Regions from separate parts of the Cronobacter condimenti 1330 genome, predicted to be linked through region 1. Evidence: riboswitches for the same ligand, from Rfam matches in the RefSeq annotation. Region 1 holds a riboswitch; the other holds the start of a gene.
The links. Region 1 has a riboswitch for thiamine pyrophosphate ahead of thiB (thiamine ABC transporter substrate binding subunit). Riboswitches for the same ligand answer to the same signal wherever they lie in the genome.
Positions count from the first base shown of each region.

Region 2: linked by a shared signal. The riboswitch ahead of thiC (phosphomethylpyrimidine synthase ThiC) and the one ahead of thiB (thiamine ABC transporter substrate binding subunit) in region 1 are both predicted to bind thiamine pyrophosphate.

Region 1 is NZ_CP012264.1:772,603-779,815, reverse strand. It holds gene leuD (3-isopropylmalate dehydratase small subunit) at 1-430, shown strand, start outside; gene AFK62_RS03575 (MFS transporter) at 507-1,685, opposite strand; gene sgrT (glucose uptake inhibitor SgrT) at 1,806-1,970, opposite strand; gene sgrR (HTH-type transcriptional regulator SgrR) at 2,057-3,721, shown strand; TPP riboswitch at 3,757-3,858, shown strand; gene thiB (thiamine ABC transporter substrate binding subunit) at 3,891-4,874, shown strand; gene thiP (thiamine/thiamine pyrophosphate ABC transporter permease ThiP) at 4,850-6,460, shown strand; gene thiQ (thiamine ABC transporter ATP-binding protein ThiQ) at 6,444-7,145, shown strand; gene AFK62_RS03550 (DedA family protein) at 7,139-7,213, opposite strand, start outside.
Region 2 is NZ_CP012264.1:366,863-374,075, forward strand. It holds gene thiH (2-iminoacetate synthase ThiH) at 1-670, opposite strand, end outside; gene thiG (thiazole synthase) at 667-1,437, opposite strand; gene thiS (sulfur carrier protein ThiS) at 1,439-1,639, opposite strand; gene AFK62_RS01730 (HesA/MoeB/ThiF family protein) at 1,629-2,378, opposite strand; gene thiE (thiamine phosphate synthase) at 2,371-3,003, opposite strand; gene thiC (phosphomethylpyrimidine synthase ThiC) at 3,003-4,904, opposite strand; TPP riboswitch at 5,021-5,130, opposite strand; gene AFK62_RS01745 (Rsd/AlgQ family anti-sigma factor) at 5,183-5,686, opposite strand; gene nudC (NAD(+) diphosphatase) at 5,789-6,562, shown strand; gene hemE (uroporphyrinogen decarboxylase) at 6,603-7,213, shown strand, end outside.

The sequences.
Region 1 (7,213 bases):
GGAATTTGTGCTGAACTTCCCGCAATATCAGGGCGCATCGATCCTGCTGGCGCGAGAGAACTTTGGCTGCGGCTCCTCGCGCGAGCACGCGCCGTGGGCGCTGACCGATTACGGTTTCAAAGTGGTGATCGCCCCAAGCTTCGCCGACATTTTCTACGGCAACAGCTTTAATAATCAGTTGCTGCCCGTAAAACTCAGCGATGAAGAGGTTGATGAACTGTTCGCACTGGTGAAGGCAAACCCGGGCATCCGTTTTGAAGTGGATCTGCAGGCGCAGGAAGTTAAAGCGGGCGATAAGTCTTACAGCTTCAGCATTGATGCCTTCCGTCGTCACTGCATGTTAAACGGGCTGGACAGTATTGGCCTGACGTTGCAGCACGACGACGCTATCGCCGCGTATGAGAAAAATCAGCCGGCGTTTATGGGGTAAGTTTTACGGCTTCTCTGACGCCTGGGCGGGTACGCGTTGCTGACCCGCCCTCTCTTACTCTTCCTCACGCCAGCTTTTATACATCCTTCACGCGGCTCGTTAACCACAGCGCCACCAGCGCCACTGCGGCGATCACCGGATATACCGCGTAATGCCCGGCGCTTTCGACCAGCGCCCCCTGCACCACGCCCGCCAGGATCACCCCGGTCCAGATACTGTTGCTAAACAGTGTGGTGGCAGACCCGGCCCGTCCAGGCATAAGATCCTGAAACCAGATCATCCCAATCCCGGCGATAACCCCGATAAACACCGCGTTAAACAGTTGTAACCCGAGCAGCGCCTCGCGGCTATGAAAGAGATTCAGCCCCGCGTAGAACAGCACGCCCGCGCCCACCGCGAGCAGCATCATCGGCTTTTTACCGACGCGCTTCACGTAAAACCCGGCAAGCAGCATCGCCGGGATCTCAAGCCCGGCCGCGGTGCCCATCAGCACGCCCGCGAGGCTCTCCGGCAGCGCTAAATCCTGACTCACCCACAGCGGCATATCGATGATATACATCGTGTTACATGCCCACATCAGCACCGAGGCGATAAACAGCATTCGCACATTTTTGTCTTTCCAGCCGCTTACCTGCGTCAGCGCCATATCAGCGGGCTGCTCAATACGCGCAACAGACGGCAGTGCGAAAAAGATAATCGCAAGGCTTAGAAGAAAGATCCCGCCGGCGAACAGAAACATGGCGGTAAAGCCCAAATTCAGCGCCAGCATAAACGACAGCGGCGGCCCGATAACCCACGCGAGCGACAGCTGCGCGCGCATCATGGAGCTGAACATCACCGCCTCGCGGGCAGAATTGTCAGCATATTCGCGCGCCAGCGCGAAAAGCTGCGGCATCGCGGTGTTTGCCAGCGACGCCAGCATCACGCCTGCGGTAATCAGCGTCAGATAGTGACGGTTAAACGCGAACAGCACGCAGTTTCCAACCGCCATCAGACAGCAAAAAAGGATCAGCTTGCGTCGGTCGCCGCGGCTATCGGAGCGCTTCGCCAGCAGCAGGCTGACCACAATCCCTGCGATGGCGTTAACGGTATAGAACAACCCGACCCAGAACGGCGGCACGCCAACTTCGCGGCTCAGAAACAGGCTCAGTGTCGGCGCCTGGAGCGCGCCCGCTACGCCCATCATAAACGCGACGATCATAAAGGCGAGATAAACGAGATTGAGACGTCTTGCAGGCGTAAGGAACCACAGCATCAGGCGCATCCTTTCATGTAGGGGCAGGCGGAAACGTGTTCATCATAGACGAAAAAAGCCAGCAGTAGCACACTGCTGGCGGGTGAAAAGCACCAATACTCAGTTACACGTGATGTCCGCTTAGCGGCGCTTAAACGTCACAGGGAAAGTCGCTTCCCATTGCATAACATCATCCAGCATCCGTTGCGGCGTCTGGCTGCTCAGGCGGGCCAGCCATGAGCAAGAGAGACGCGGTATTGCACTGAAATATCGCAGGTAAAACCTGCCGGTTGACGACGTTTTCATAAGCACCTCCGCTTTCATCGAAGAGAAGTATTGCCGTAATATAGGGAATATTAAATTGATGAGTTTCCCGCAGGAGTTCCCCTTTTATGCCGTCAGGTCGTCTGCAACAGCAATTCATCCGCCTGTGGCAATGCTGCGACGGCCAGCCGCAGGAAACCACGCTTAACGAACTGGCCGACCTGCTGAACTGTTCGCGTCGTCATATGCGCACCTTGCTGAATGCCATGCAGGCGCGCGGCTGGCTGACCTGGGACGCGGAAGCCGGGCGCGGCAAGCGCTCCAGGCTGCGATTCCTCTATACCGGTCTCGCCTTACAGCAACAGCGGGCCGAAGATCTGCTGGAGCAGGACAGGGTCGATCAGCTGGTGCAGATCGTCGGCGACAAATCCGCCGTGCGCCAGATGCTCCTTTCGCATCTTGGCCGCAGCTTCCGTCAGGGACGCCATATCCTGCGTGTGCTCTACTACCGACCGCTGCAAAACCTGCTGCCCGGCAGTGCCCTGCGCCGTTCCGAAACCCACATCGCCCGGCAACTCTTTAACGGGCTGACGCGCATAAACGAGGAAAACGGGGAACTGGAAGCAGATATCGCCCATCACTGGCAGCAAATTTCCCCCTTTCACTGGCGCTTTTTCTTGCGTCCCGGCATTCATTTTCATCATGGCCGCGAGCTAGACATGCTGGATGTCATCAGCTCGCTGCAACGCGTCTGCGCTCTGCCGCTGTATGCGCACCTCCGGCAGGTCGTCTCCCCCACCGCCTGGACCTTAGACATCCACCTGAGTGAACCGGATGACTGGCTTCCGTGGCTGCTTGGCAGCGTACCTGCAATGATCCTGCCGCGTGAATGGCCAGATCTGCCGAATTTTGCAAGCCAGCCAGTCGGCACCGGGCCGTATGCCGTGGTACGTAATAATCGCAATCAGCTCAAGATCCATGCCTTTGATGACTACTTCGGTTATCGCGCACTGATTGACGAGGTCAACTTCTGGGTGCTGCCGGAGATAGGCGACGAGTTAAGCTGCGCGGTACAGCTCGAAGGCCCGGCGCAGGCGACCGAAGAGAAAGCCGTTGAAAGCCGCCTCGAAGAAGGCTGTTACTACCTGTTGTTTGATTCCCGCACGCGTATCGGCGCTATGCCCGACGTACGCCGCTGGATAAGCCATCTCTTCACGCCAGCCCGGCTGTTGCATCGCGCCGCGCCGCAGTATCAGCGTATCTGGTTCCCGGCTTACGGCCTTTTGCCGCGCTGGCATCATGCGCCGCAGATTCTTGAGGCGCAGAAACCCGCTGGGCTTGAGCGCCTCACGCTCACCTTCTATGGCGATCATATCGAAAACCGGGTCATCGGCGAGTTGCTGCGCGCAATCCTGGCGCAGGAACAGGTCGAGCTGGAACTGCGTGAAGTGAGCTATGAAGAGTGGTATCAGGGCGACATCACAAGCGATCTGTGGCTTAACAGCGCCAACTTCACGCTGCCGCTCGATTTCTCGCTGTTCGCGCATCTGTGCGAAGTGCCGCTCATCCAGCGCTGCATTCCGCTCGACTGGCAAGGCGACGCGCAACGCTGGCGTACCGGCGCGCTCAATCTGCCGCAGTGGTGCCGCACCATGCTGGAGCGCCAAGACATTTTACCGCTTATCCACCATTGGCTGATGTTGCAGGGTCAGCGCAGCATGCGCGGCGTACGAATGAACACGCTCGGCTGGTTTGACTTTAAATCCGCCTGGTTTGCCCCACCCGAGCCGTAACCCTTTCGCAACATTACGCAAATCATTACAATGGGCCGTTCTCAACGGGGTGCCGCCGGAAAACCGGCGCGCTGAGATAATACCCGTCGAACCTGATCCGGATAACGCCGGCGAAGGGATTTGAGGCTACTGCTCAAAATCCTTTGCCCCCATTTGATAAAGGTGCAAAGTGTTAAAAAAACTACTTCCGCTGCTGGCGCTGGTCGCCGTCCCGGCTTTTGCCAAACCCGTCCTGACCGTCTACACCTACGATTCCTTCTCCTCCGAATGGGGCCCTGGCCCGAAAATTAAAACCGCCTTTGAAGCGGAATGCGGCTGCGAGCTGAAATTCGTGGCGCTGGAAGATGGCGTCTCGCTGTTGAACCGTCTGCGTATGGAAGGCAAAAACAGCAAAGCCGACGTTGTGCTGGGGCTTGATAACAACCTGCTCCAGGCGGCGAGCGCCACGGGGCTCTTCGCCAAAAGCGGCGTCGCAGCAAGCGACGTCAACGTACCGGGCGGCTGGAGCAACGACACGTTCGTGCCGTTCGATTACGGCTGGTTCGCTTTTGTGTATGACAAAAACAAGCTGAAGAACCCGCCGAAAAGCCTGAAAGAGTTGGTTGAGAGCGACCAGAAATGGCGCGTCATTTACGAGGATCCGCGCACCAGCACGCCAGGGCTTGGCTTACTGCTCTGGATGCAGAAAGTCTATGGCGATAAAACGCCGCAGGCGTGGCAGAAACTCGCGGCGAAAACCGTCACCGTCACCAAAGGCTGGAGCGAAGCCTATGGGCTTTTCCTTAAAGGCGAAGCCGATGTGGTGCTGAGCTACACCACCTCCCCGGCCTACCACATCATCGAAGAGAAGAAAGACAACTACGCGGCAGCAAACTTCAGCGAAGGCCACTATTTGCAGGTGGAAGTCGCCGGACGCACCGCCGCCAGCAAACAGCCGGAACTGGCGGAAAAATTCCTGAAATTTATGGTATCGCCCGCGTTCCAGAATGCGATCCCGACTGGCAACTGGATGTATCCGGTCGCCCGTGTCACGCTGCCGGAGGGCTTTAACGCGCTGACCCAACCACAAACCTCGCTGCAATTCACCGCTGAGGAAGTGGCCGCCCAGCGCGCACAATGGACGAGTGAATGGCAACGCGCCGTGAGCCGCTGATCCCAGGCTGGCTTTGGCCCGGCCTCATCGCCGCCCTGCTGATGGCGGCGGTGGCGCTGGCCGCCTTCGCGGCGCTGTGGACACACGCGCCGCAGACCGGGGTTCGCGCGCTACTGAGCGACAGCTACCTGTGGCATGTGGTGCGCTTCTCGTTCTGGCAGGCGTTTCTCTCAGCGCTGATCTCCGTGGTACCCGCTATTCCCCTTGCCCGCGCGCTTTACCGGCGTCGCTTTCCGGGGCGGCGCACGCTGCTGCGCCTGTGCGCGATGACGCTTATCCTGCCGGTGCTGGTGGCGATTTTCGGCCTGCTCAGCGTCTACGGGCGCAGCGGCTGGCTCGCCGCGCTTTGCGCCGCGCTGGGTATTGAATGGTCGTTCTCGCCTTACGGGCTACAGGGCATTTTGCTGGCGCACCTCTTTTTTAATATGCCGATGGCCACCCGCCTGTTCTACCAGACGCTCACGCAAATTCCCGGCGAGCAGCGCCAGCTGGCCGCACAGCTTGGCATGCGCGGCTGGAATTTCTTCCGACTGGTGGAGTGGCCGTGGCTGCGCCGCCAAATCCCACCGGTGGCCGCGCTCATTTTTATGCTCTGTTTTGCAAGTTTCGCCACGGTGCTGGCGCTCGGCGGCGGGCCGCAAGCCACCACCATTGAGCTTGCCATCTATCAGGCGCTGAGCTACGACTACGATCCGGGCCGGGCCGCGCTGCTGGCGTTGATTCAGATGGGCTGCTGTCTGTCGCTTATTCTGCTTAGCCAACGGCTTAGCAAAGCGATTCCCGTCGGTGCGACGCTGGTGCGCGGCTGGCGCAATCCGGAAGATTCGTGGCGCAGTAAGCTTACCGACGCGCTGCTGATTATGGCCGCGCTGTTGCTTCTGTTGCCGCCGCTGCTGGCGGTGCTGGTAGACGGCCTGAGCGGCGACATCCGCCATGCGCTCGCCGACCCGGCGCTGTGGCGCGCGCTCTGGACGTCGCTGCGCATCGCGCTTTGTGCGGGCCTGTTGTGCGTCATCTTGACCATGATGCTGCTCTGGAGCACCCGCGAGCTTTACCTGCGAAACCGTCGTCTTGCCGGACAGAGCCTTGAGCTGTGCGGCGTCATGATCCTCGCGATGCCAGGCATCGTGCTGGCGACCGGCTTTTTCCTGCTGCTGAACGCGACCCTCGGGCTGCCGGAACGCGCCGACGCCCTGGTGATTTTCACCAATGCGCTGATGGCTATTCCCTACGCCCTGAAAGTGCTGGATAACCCGATGCGCGATATCGCCGCGCGCTATGGCGCGCTCTGCGCGTCGCTTGAGATCCGCGGCATTAACCGGCTGCGGCTGGTAGAGGCGCGCGCGCTGCGGGTGCCACTCGCGCAGGCAATGGCTTTCGCCAGTGTGTTGTCGATTGGCGATTTCGGCGTCGTGGCGCTGTTCGGCAATGAGGATTTCCGCACCCTGCCTTTTTACCTCTATCAGCAGATCGGCGCCTACCGCAGCGACGCCGGGGCCGTTACTGCCCTGCTGCTGCTGCTGCTCTGTTTTCTGCTGTTCACCTTGATTGAAAAACTTCCGGGGCGCCATGCTGACACTGACTGATCTCACCTGGCTTTATCACCATCTGCCGATGCGCTTTACCCTTGATGTGCGGGCAGGCGAACGGGTGGCAGTGCTGGGGCCAAGCGGCGCAGGCAAAAGTACGCTGTTAAACCTGATTGCCGGTTTTCTCACACCTGCGAGCGGTACGCTGCGCCTTAACGGCGAAGACCACACCTACACGCCGCCCTCTGCGCATCCGGTCTCGATGCTGTTTCAGGAAAATAATCTCTTTAACCACCTGACGGTGCGCCAGAATATTAGCCTCGGGCTGTCGCCCGGCCTGCGGTTAACCGCCCCGCAAAAGCGGCAGGTAGGAGCCATTGCCGAGAACATGGCGATTGGCGACCTGCTTGAGCGATTGCCGACGGCGCTTTCCGGCGGTCAGCGACAGCGTGTGGCGTTGGCGCGCTGTCTTGTGCGTAAGCGCCCTGTGTTGCTGCTCGACGAGCCGTTTTCCGCGCTCGACCCGGCGCTGCGCCAGGAGATGCTGACGCTGCTGGAGAAGGTGTGTTCAGAGGAAGGCACTACACTGTTAATGGTGTCGCACAGCGTGGAAGACGCGGCGCGCATCGCCACGCGCAGTCTGGTGGTGGTGGAAGGCCGTATTATCTGGGACGGCCCCACCGAGCAACTCCTGCGCGGTGAAGCCAGCGCCTCTGCGCTGCTCGGCATTACACCTCACTGAGCGCCGGTCACCACGCGCCACAAAATACTGCGATAGACCGGCATCAGTGGATGGCTCTGGATAGCAAA
Region 2 (7,213 bases), 410 kb from region 1:
CGCCAAGCCCGATGCGATCGATCCCAGCGCGTCCAAGCCTGTCCGGCGTCTCCAGCCGCCAGAAGAAATCCTGCTTATTGCCGCGCAGATGATGCTTCGCATATACCGCTTCGTGGTAGGTCTCCTGATAAACGAGTACGCCATCAAGACCAAGCGTTTTTAGCTCGGCATACTCCGCCTGCGACAGCGGTTGTACTTCCATTTGCAGTGAAGCGAACTGGCGGCGAATCGCCGGGAAATGGCGTCGAAAATAATCCATACCTACTTTATTCTGATGTTCGCCCGTCACCAGCAGCAGATGCTCAAAACCCAGCGCTTTAATGGCCGCACACTCGCGTGCTATCTCTTTATCATCCAGCGTTTTGCGCTTGATGCGGTTGCTCATGGAAAAACCGCAATAGGTGCACTCATTAGCGCACAGATTGGAGAGATAGAGCGGGAGATAAAAACTCACCGTGTTGCCGAAGCGTTGTCGGGTGAGGTGCTGCGCGCGCTGGGCCAGCGGTTCCAGATAACCCTGCGCGGCCGGGGAGAGCAGCGCCATCATATCGTCGCGGTCGGGATGGGAGGCCGTCAGTGCGCGTTCTACATCGCGCGCGGTTTTGCTGTGGATGCGCAGCCGGATATCGTCCCAGTCCAGCGTGCGCCAGTGGTCGGTAAAGGTCTTCATGACAGCGCCTCCAGAAAACCGGTTAGCGGGCTGGTGGCTTGCGCCTGAACCGATCGGGCGCCGAGCCCGGCTTCATATCCGGTTCGTCCGGCCTCAACGGCCTGACGGAATGCCCGCGCCATCGCCACCGGATCGCGGGCGACAGCAATGGCGGTATTCACCAGGACCGCGTCGGCGCCCATTTCCAGCGCTTCGGCTGCATGGCTTGGTGCACCAATGCCCGCATCGACGACGACCGGCACCGTTGACTGCGCGATGATTATCTCCAGCAAGGCTCGTGTCTGCAGCCCCTGATTAGAACCAATCGGCGCACCCAGCGGCATTACCGCCGCGCAGCCCGCTTCTTCAAGACGCTTGCAAAGTACCGGGTCAGCGCCGCAGTAGGGCAGCACCACAAACCCTTGCGCGACGAGCTTTTCCGCCGCCCGCAGCGTTTCTATCGGGTCCGGCAGCAGCCAGCGGGCATCGGGGTGGATCTCAAGCTTGACCCAGTGGGTGCCCAGCGCCTCGCGGGCGAGCTGCGCGGCGAAAATTGCCTCGTCAGCGGTTTTGGCGCCGGACGTGTTCGGCAACAGGGCGACGCCAGAAGCCTGCAACGGCCCCAGCAGTGCGTCATCGCGGCGCATCAGATCCACGCGCTTCATCGCAAGCGTCGCCAGCTCGCTGCCGCTTTCACGTATCGCCTCAAGCATCAGCGAGGACGAGGCGAACTTACCAGTGCCGGTAAACAGGCGTGATTGAAAACTTTTATCTGCAATACGTAACATCTCAGCCTCCTGCAATAACCTGAAACAGCAGCAGGCTGTCGCCTTCCTGCAGGGTATAATCCGGCCACTGACGACGCGGGAGAATGGTCTGGTTGACCGCGAGCGCCGTGCCGGGCTTGTCGAGCGTTAACTGCTCCAGCAGTTGTGCTGCGCTTAAGCCGTCCTCGCACTGCATCGATTCCTCATTTAACTCAATGCGCATGACCGCCTCCGCATACCGGACAGCCTGGTGCCCGCTGTAAGGTCAGCGTGCGCCAGTGGTTGGCGCGCGCGTCGAAGAGGCGTAACTCGCTGGCGTGAGGCAGCACGCCGCACAATAGCTTGATGGCTTCCAGCGCCTGTAGCGTGCCCATCAGACCCACGACCGGGCCGAGTACACCTGCGGTGCGGCAGTTGCGTTCCGGCTCGCTGTCGTCGGGCCACAGACAGCGGTAGCAGCCGTAATCGAAAGGGGGAGCGAACGTCGCTATCTGCCCGCCCATGCCGACGGCGCTGGCCGTGATGAGCGGCGTGCCGTGCGCCACGCAGGCGGCGTTAATGGCCTGCCGGGTGGTCATGTTATCGCTGCAGTCGAGCACGACATCGACGCCCGCGACGGCCTCGCGCAGCGCGTCGCCTTCCAGCCGCTGGTTCAGCGCCACGGTGTCAATGGCGGGGTTAAGCGCTTTCAAACGCCGCACCGCCGCCAGTGATTTCGACTGCTCAATATCGTTCATGCCAAACAGGATCTGACGCTGGAGATTACTGAGGTGTACCGCGTCGTCATCTGCAAGCCACAACGTGCCCACCCCTGCGCCCGCCAGATAAAGCGCGGCGGGGGAGCCAAGCCCGCCGAGGCCGATAATTAAAGCACGGCTTGAAAGCAGCTTTTGCTGGCCGTCGATGGCGATATCCTCCAGCAGCAGCTGGCGGCTATAGCGCATAAAGTCCACGTCATTCATCACCCACCCCCGCCAGTTCCAGTAACTGCTGCGTGGCGGCGCGCCAGTCTGGCGCATGGGTGATAGCGCTCACCACCGCGATGCTGCCGACGCCGGTTTCCAGTACCGCCGGCGCGCGGGCGAGGCTAATGCCGCCGATAGCGACGGTCGGATAATCACCGAGCCGCTTCACGTGTGCAGCCAGTTGCGTCAGCCCCTGCGGCGCAGAGGGCATCTGTTTCGTTTGCGTGGGAAAGACATGGCCGAGTGCGATATAAGACGGGCGCACCGCCAGCGCCACGTCGATTTCCATATCATCGTGGGTGGAGACGCCAAGCCGCAGACCAGCGGCGCGGATCGCCTCAAGGTCTGCGGTTTCCAGATCTTCCTGACCAAGGTGAACGCCGTACGCCTGATGCGTAATGGCCAGGCGCCAGTAATCATTGATAAAGAGTCGGGCGTCGTAACGGCGGGCGAGATCAATGGCGGCGCGCACGTCCTCCTCGACGTCCTCATCCGTTTTATCTTTGATGCGCAGCTGGATTGTGCGCACGCCCGCCTCCAGCAGACGCGCAATCCAGTCGACGCTGTCCACGACCGGATAAAGCCCGAGGCGGCGCGGTACAGGGGCGAAAAGCGGTTCCATTATTCCACCTCCTCCTGACGCAGGTAGATGTCGCCGCCGCGGGCGCGGAAGCTGGTGGACATGTCCGCCATACCGGCGTCGATGGCTTGCTTCGCGGCGTAGTCGCGGACTTCCTGGGTGATTTTCATTGAGCAGAATTTGGGGCCACACATGGAGCAGAAATGTGCCACTTTGCCGGATTCCTGCGGCAGCGTTTCGTCGTGATAGGCGCGCGCGGTGAAAGGATCAAGCGCCAGGTTGAACTGATCTTCCCAGCGGAATTCGAAGCGCGCTTTAGACATGGCGTTATCGCGGATCTGCGCGCCCGGATGGCCTTTGGCAAGATCGGCGGCGTGGGCCGCGATTTTGTAGGTAATGAGCCCTTGTTTAACATCCTCTTTATTCGGCAGGCCGAGGTGCTCTTTTGGCGTCACGTAGCAGAGCATGGCACAGCCGAACCAGCCGATCATGGCTGCGCCAATCCCGGACGTGAAATGGTCGTAACCGGGCGCGATGTCGGTGGTCAGCGGACCAAGCGTATAGAACGGCGCTTCATGGCAGTGTTCCAGCTCTTCGGTCATGTTGCGGCGGATCATCTGCATCGGCACATGTCCTGGGCCTTCAATCATCACCTGTACGTCATATTCCCAGGCGATTTTTGTCAGCTCGCCAAGCGTGTGGAGCTCAGCGAATTGCGCCTCGTCGTTTGCGTCCTGAATAGAGCCGGGGCGCAGGCCATCGCCAAGCGACAGCGAGACATCATAGGCCGCGCAGATTTCACAAATCTCGCGGAAATGCTCGTAGAGGAAGTTTTCTTTGTGATGTGACAGGCACCATTTCGCCATGATAGAACCGCCGCGCGAGACGATGCCCGTCAGGCGTTTTGCGGTCATCGGCACGTAGCGCAGCAGTACGCCTGCGTGGATGGTGAAGTAATCGACGCCCTGTTCCGCCTGCTCAAGCAGCGTGTCGCGGAACATTTCCCAGCTGAGATCTTCGGCGATCCCGTTGGCCTTCTCCAGCGCCTGGTAGATCGGCACTGTGCCGATCGGCACCGGGCTATTGCGCAGGATCCATTCACGGGTTTCATGGATGTAACGCCCGGTGGAAAGGTCCATCACCGTGTCGGCGCCCCAGCGAGTAGCCCAGACCAGTTTTTCGACTTCTTCTTCAATGGATGAGGTAACGGCAGAGTTGCCGATATTGGCGTTCACCTTCACCAGGAAGTTGCGCCCGATGATCATCGGCTCCGATTCCGGGTGGTTGATGTTGGCCGGAATAATGGCGCGTCCGGCTGCCACTTCGTCACGTACAAATTCTGGCGTGATGTTACCCGGCAGGCGCGCACCGAAGCCTTCGCCCGGATGCTGCTGGCGCAGCACGGCACCGCGGATGCGCTCACGGCCCATGTTTTCGCGGATAGCGATAAATTCCATTTCCGGGGTCACGATGCCCTGGCGAGCGTAATGCAATTGCGTGACGCGCTGACCCGCTTTTGCGCGTTTCGGCGTCAGCAGGCCGTGAAAGCGCAGGTCGTCCAGCCCGTCGTCGGCCAGTCGTTCCCGGGTGTAAGCCGAGCTGCGCGCGCTGAGGGTCTCGGTATCGTTGCGTGCCGCTATCCAGCCGCTGCGCATTTTTTCGAGTCCTTCGCGCACGTCGATGCGTACCGCCGGATCGCCGTAAGGGCCGGAGGTGTCGTAGACGGGTACAGGTTCGTTCGGCTCATAACGAGGATCGTCTTTTGTGCCACCCGCAAGCGTCGGGCTCAGGCGGATTTCTCGCATTGGTACGCGAATATCGTCGCGCGAGCCGGTGAGATAAATGCGATGAGAATTCGGGAAAGCAGTGCCTTCCAGCGTGTCGATAAAGTGTTGTGCGGCGGCGCGTTGTTCGCGACGGCCAGGTTTGTTTGATACAGACATAGCGCATTCCAGTCATCAGTCAGGAAGTGGCTTGTCAGAACAACGGAGGAGTAATGGCGATGCGCCCGCGCCCGTGCTGGCAGATTCAGGGATGAAAAGCACCCTGAGCGGGGCAAAATAGAATTACTCTTGTTCCCTTCGCAGGTCTTAACCTGATCAGGTTCCGCGGATCCCGAATTAACGGTCTCAGCCTGTGCTTACGCGCTAGGCACTCCGACAAGATAAACCCCGCGTCAACCGCGGGGGTAAAGGTAAATTACTCGTTAATGCCGCCGAACTCAAGCCGGACGGGCAAGGCCTGCTTCGTCATTAGCGCTTTCGCTAAGGTTATGGTCATACGCCAGCAGGATAAGCTTATCTTCCAGCGCGAAACGGGCGGCAAGCGCCTCGCCGATACCGGAAAGCGCTTCCTGAAACTCCAGGCAGTTATCGTGATCAATGGCGCTTTCCAGATGGGTATCGTAGAAATCCATGATCTGCTGGGTGTTAGATTCCAGCTGAGGATAGATTTGCGTGGCGGCGACCAGCGGGCTGGTGCCTTCCATTTCGCTGATGACACGTTCGTAAATATTGAAATGACCGGCGGAAAGATAATCCACCAGGCAGTGGCAAAAATCGTCCAGCGCTTGTTCATTCAGCGTAGTCATCGGCTCCTTGCCGGGCTTGATGCCGACCATCTTGTAATAGGTGACTAACAGATGGTTGCGGGCACCAAGCCAACGATCAACTAACTCATTACTCCCACCAACGCGTTCCGTCAGACTTTTTAGCTGGTTTAGCATGATCGACTCCATGAGATATAAGATGTAAAAACGCAAATGACCCAAAATATGTAAGAACAATGTTAATAACGTGCCAGTGACGCAGAGGTAGTGCAATCAATTATGGAACGTACACTAGAAAATTTAGACCATGGCTGGTGGATAGTCAGCCAAGAACAGAAATTATGGCTGCCAAAAGCAGAATTACCTTACGGCCATGCGGCGGATTTTGGTCTTGTGGGCGAAAAAGCGCTCCAAATCGGCACCTGGGAAGACGCGCCGGTATGGTTGGTGTTGCAAAAGCGTGACGAGGAGATGGGCTCGGTACGACAGCTCATCGATCAGGAGGCCGGGCTGTTTCAGCTTGCCGGTCGCGGAGTGCAGCTCGCCGAGTTTTACCGCTCGCATAAATATTGCGGCTACTGCGGGCATGAGATGCATCCGAGCAAAACGGAATGGGCGATGCTCTGCGGACACTGCCGCGAACGCTACTATCCGCAAATCGCGCCGTGCATTATCGTCGCAATCCGCCGTGACGATAAAATTTTGCTGGCGCAGCATGCGCGTCACCGCAACGGCGTTTACACCGTGCTGGCCGGGTTTGTCGAAGTGGGCGAGACGCTTGAGCAGGCGGTCGCGCGCGAGGTGATGGAAGAGAGCAGCATTCGTGTAAAAAACCTGCGCTACGTGACCTCCCAGCCGTGGCCGTTCCCGCAGTCGCTGATGACCGCCTTTACCGCAGAGTATGACAGCGGCGAAATTAACATCGACCCGAAAGAGCTTATCGACGCTGGCTGGTACCGCTATGACCAGTTGCCGTTGTTGCCCGCGCCAGGCACCGTGGCGCGCCGCCTGATAGAAGATACGGTGGCGCGCTGCCGGGCAGACTACGAATGACGTGATACAATGGCGCCCTGACGCTTGAGGAATAAGAAAAATGACCGAACTGAAAAACGATCGTTACCTGCGTGCCCTGCAACGCCAGCCTGTAGATGTCACGCCGGTGTGGATGATGAGGCAGGCGGGGCGCTATCTGCCGGAATATAAGGCCACTCGCGCGCAGGCGGGCGATTTTATGTCACTTTGCAAAAACGCTGAGCTGGCGTGCGAAGTGACGCTACAGCCGCTGCGCCGTTATCCGCTTGATGCGGCGATCCTGTTTTCGGACATTCTGACGATTCCGGATGCGATGGGGCTGGGACTCTATTTTGAAGCAGGCGAAGGCCCGCGTTTTACCTCGCCGATTACGGGCAAAGCGGATGTCGAAAAACTGCCGGTGCCGGACCCGGAGCAGGAGCTTGGCTATGTGATGAACGCGGTGCGTACCATTCGTCGCGAACTCAAAGGCGAGGTGCCGCTGATTGGTTTTTCCGGAAGCCCCTGGACGCTTGCAACGTACATGGTTGAAGGCGGCAGCAGCAAGGCGTTTACCGTTATTAAGAAAATGATGTACGCCGAACCACAGACGCTGCATCTGCTGCTCGATAAGCTTGCGCAAAGCGTCACGCTGTACCTGAACGCGCAGATCCGCGCGGGTGCGCAGTCGGT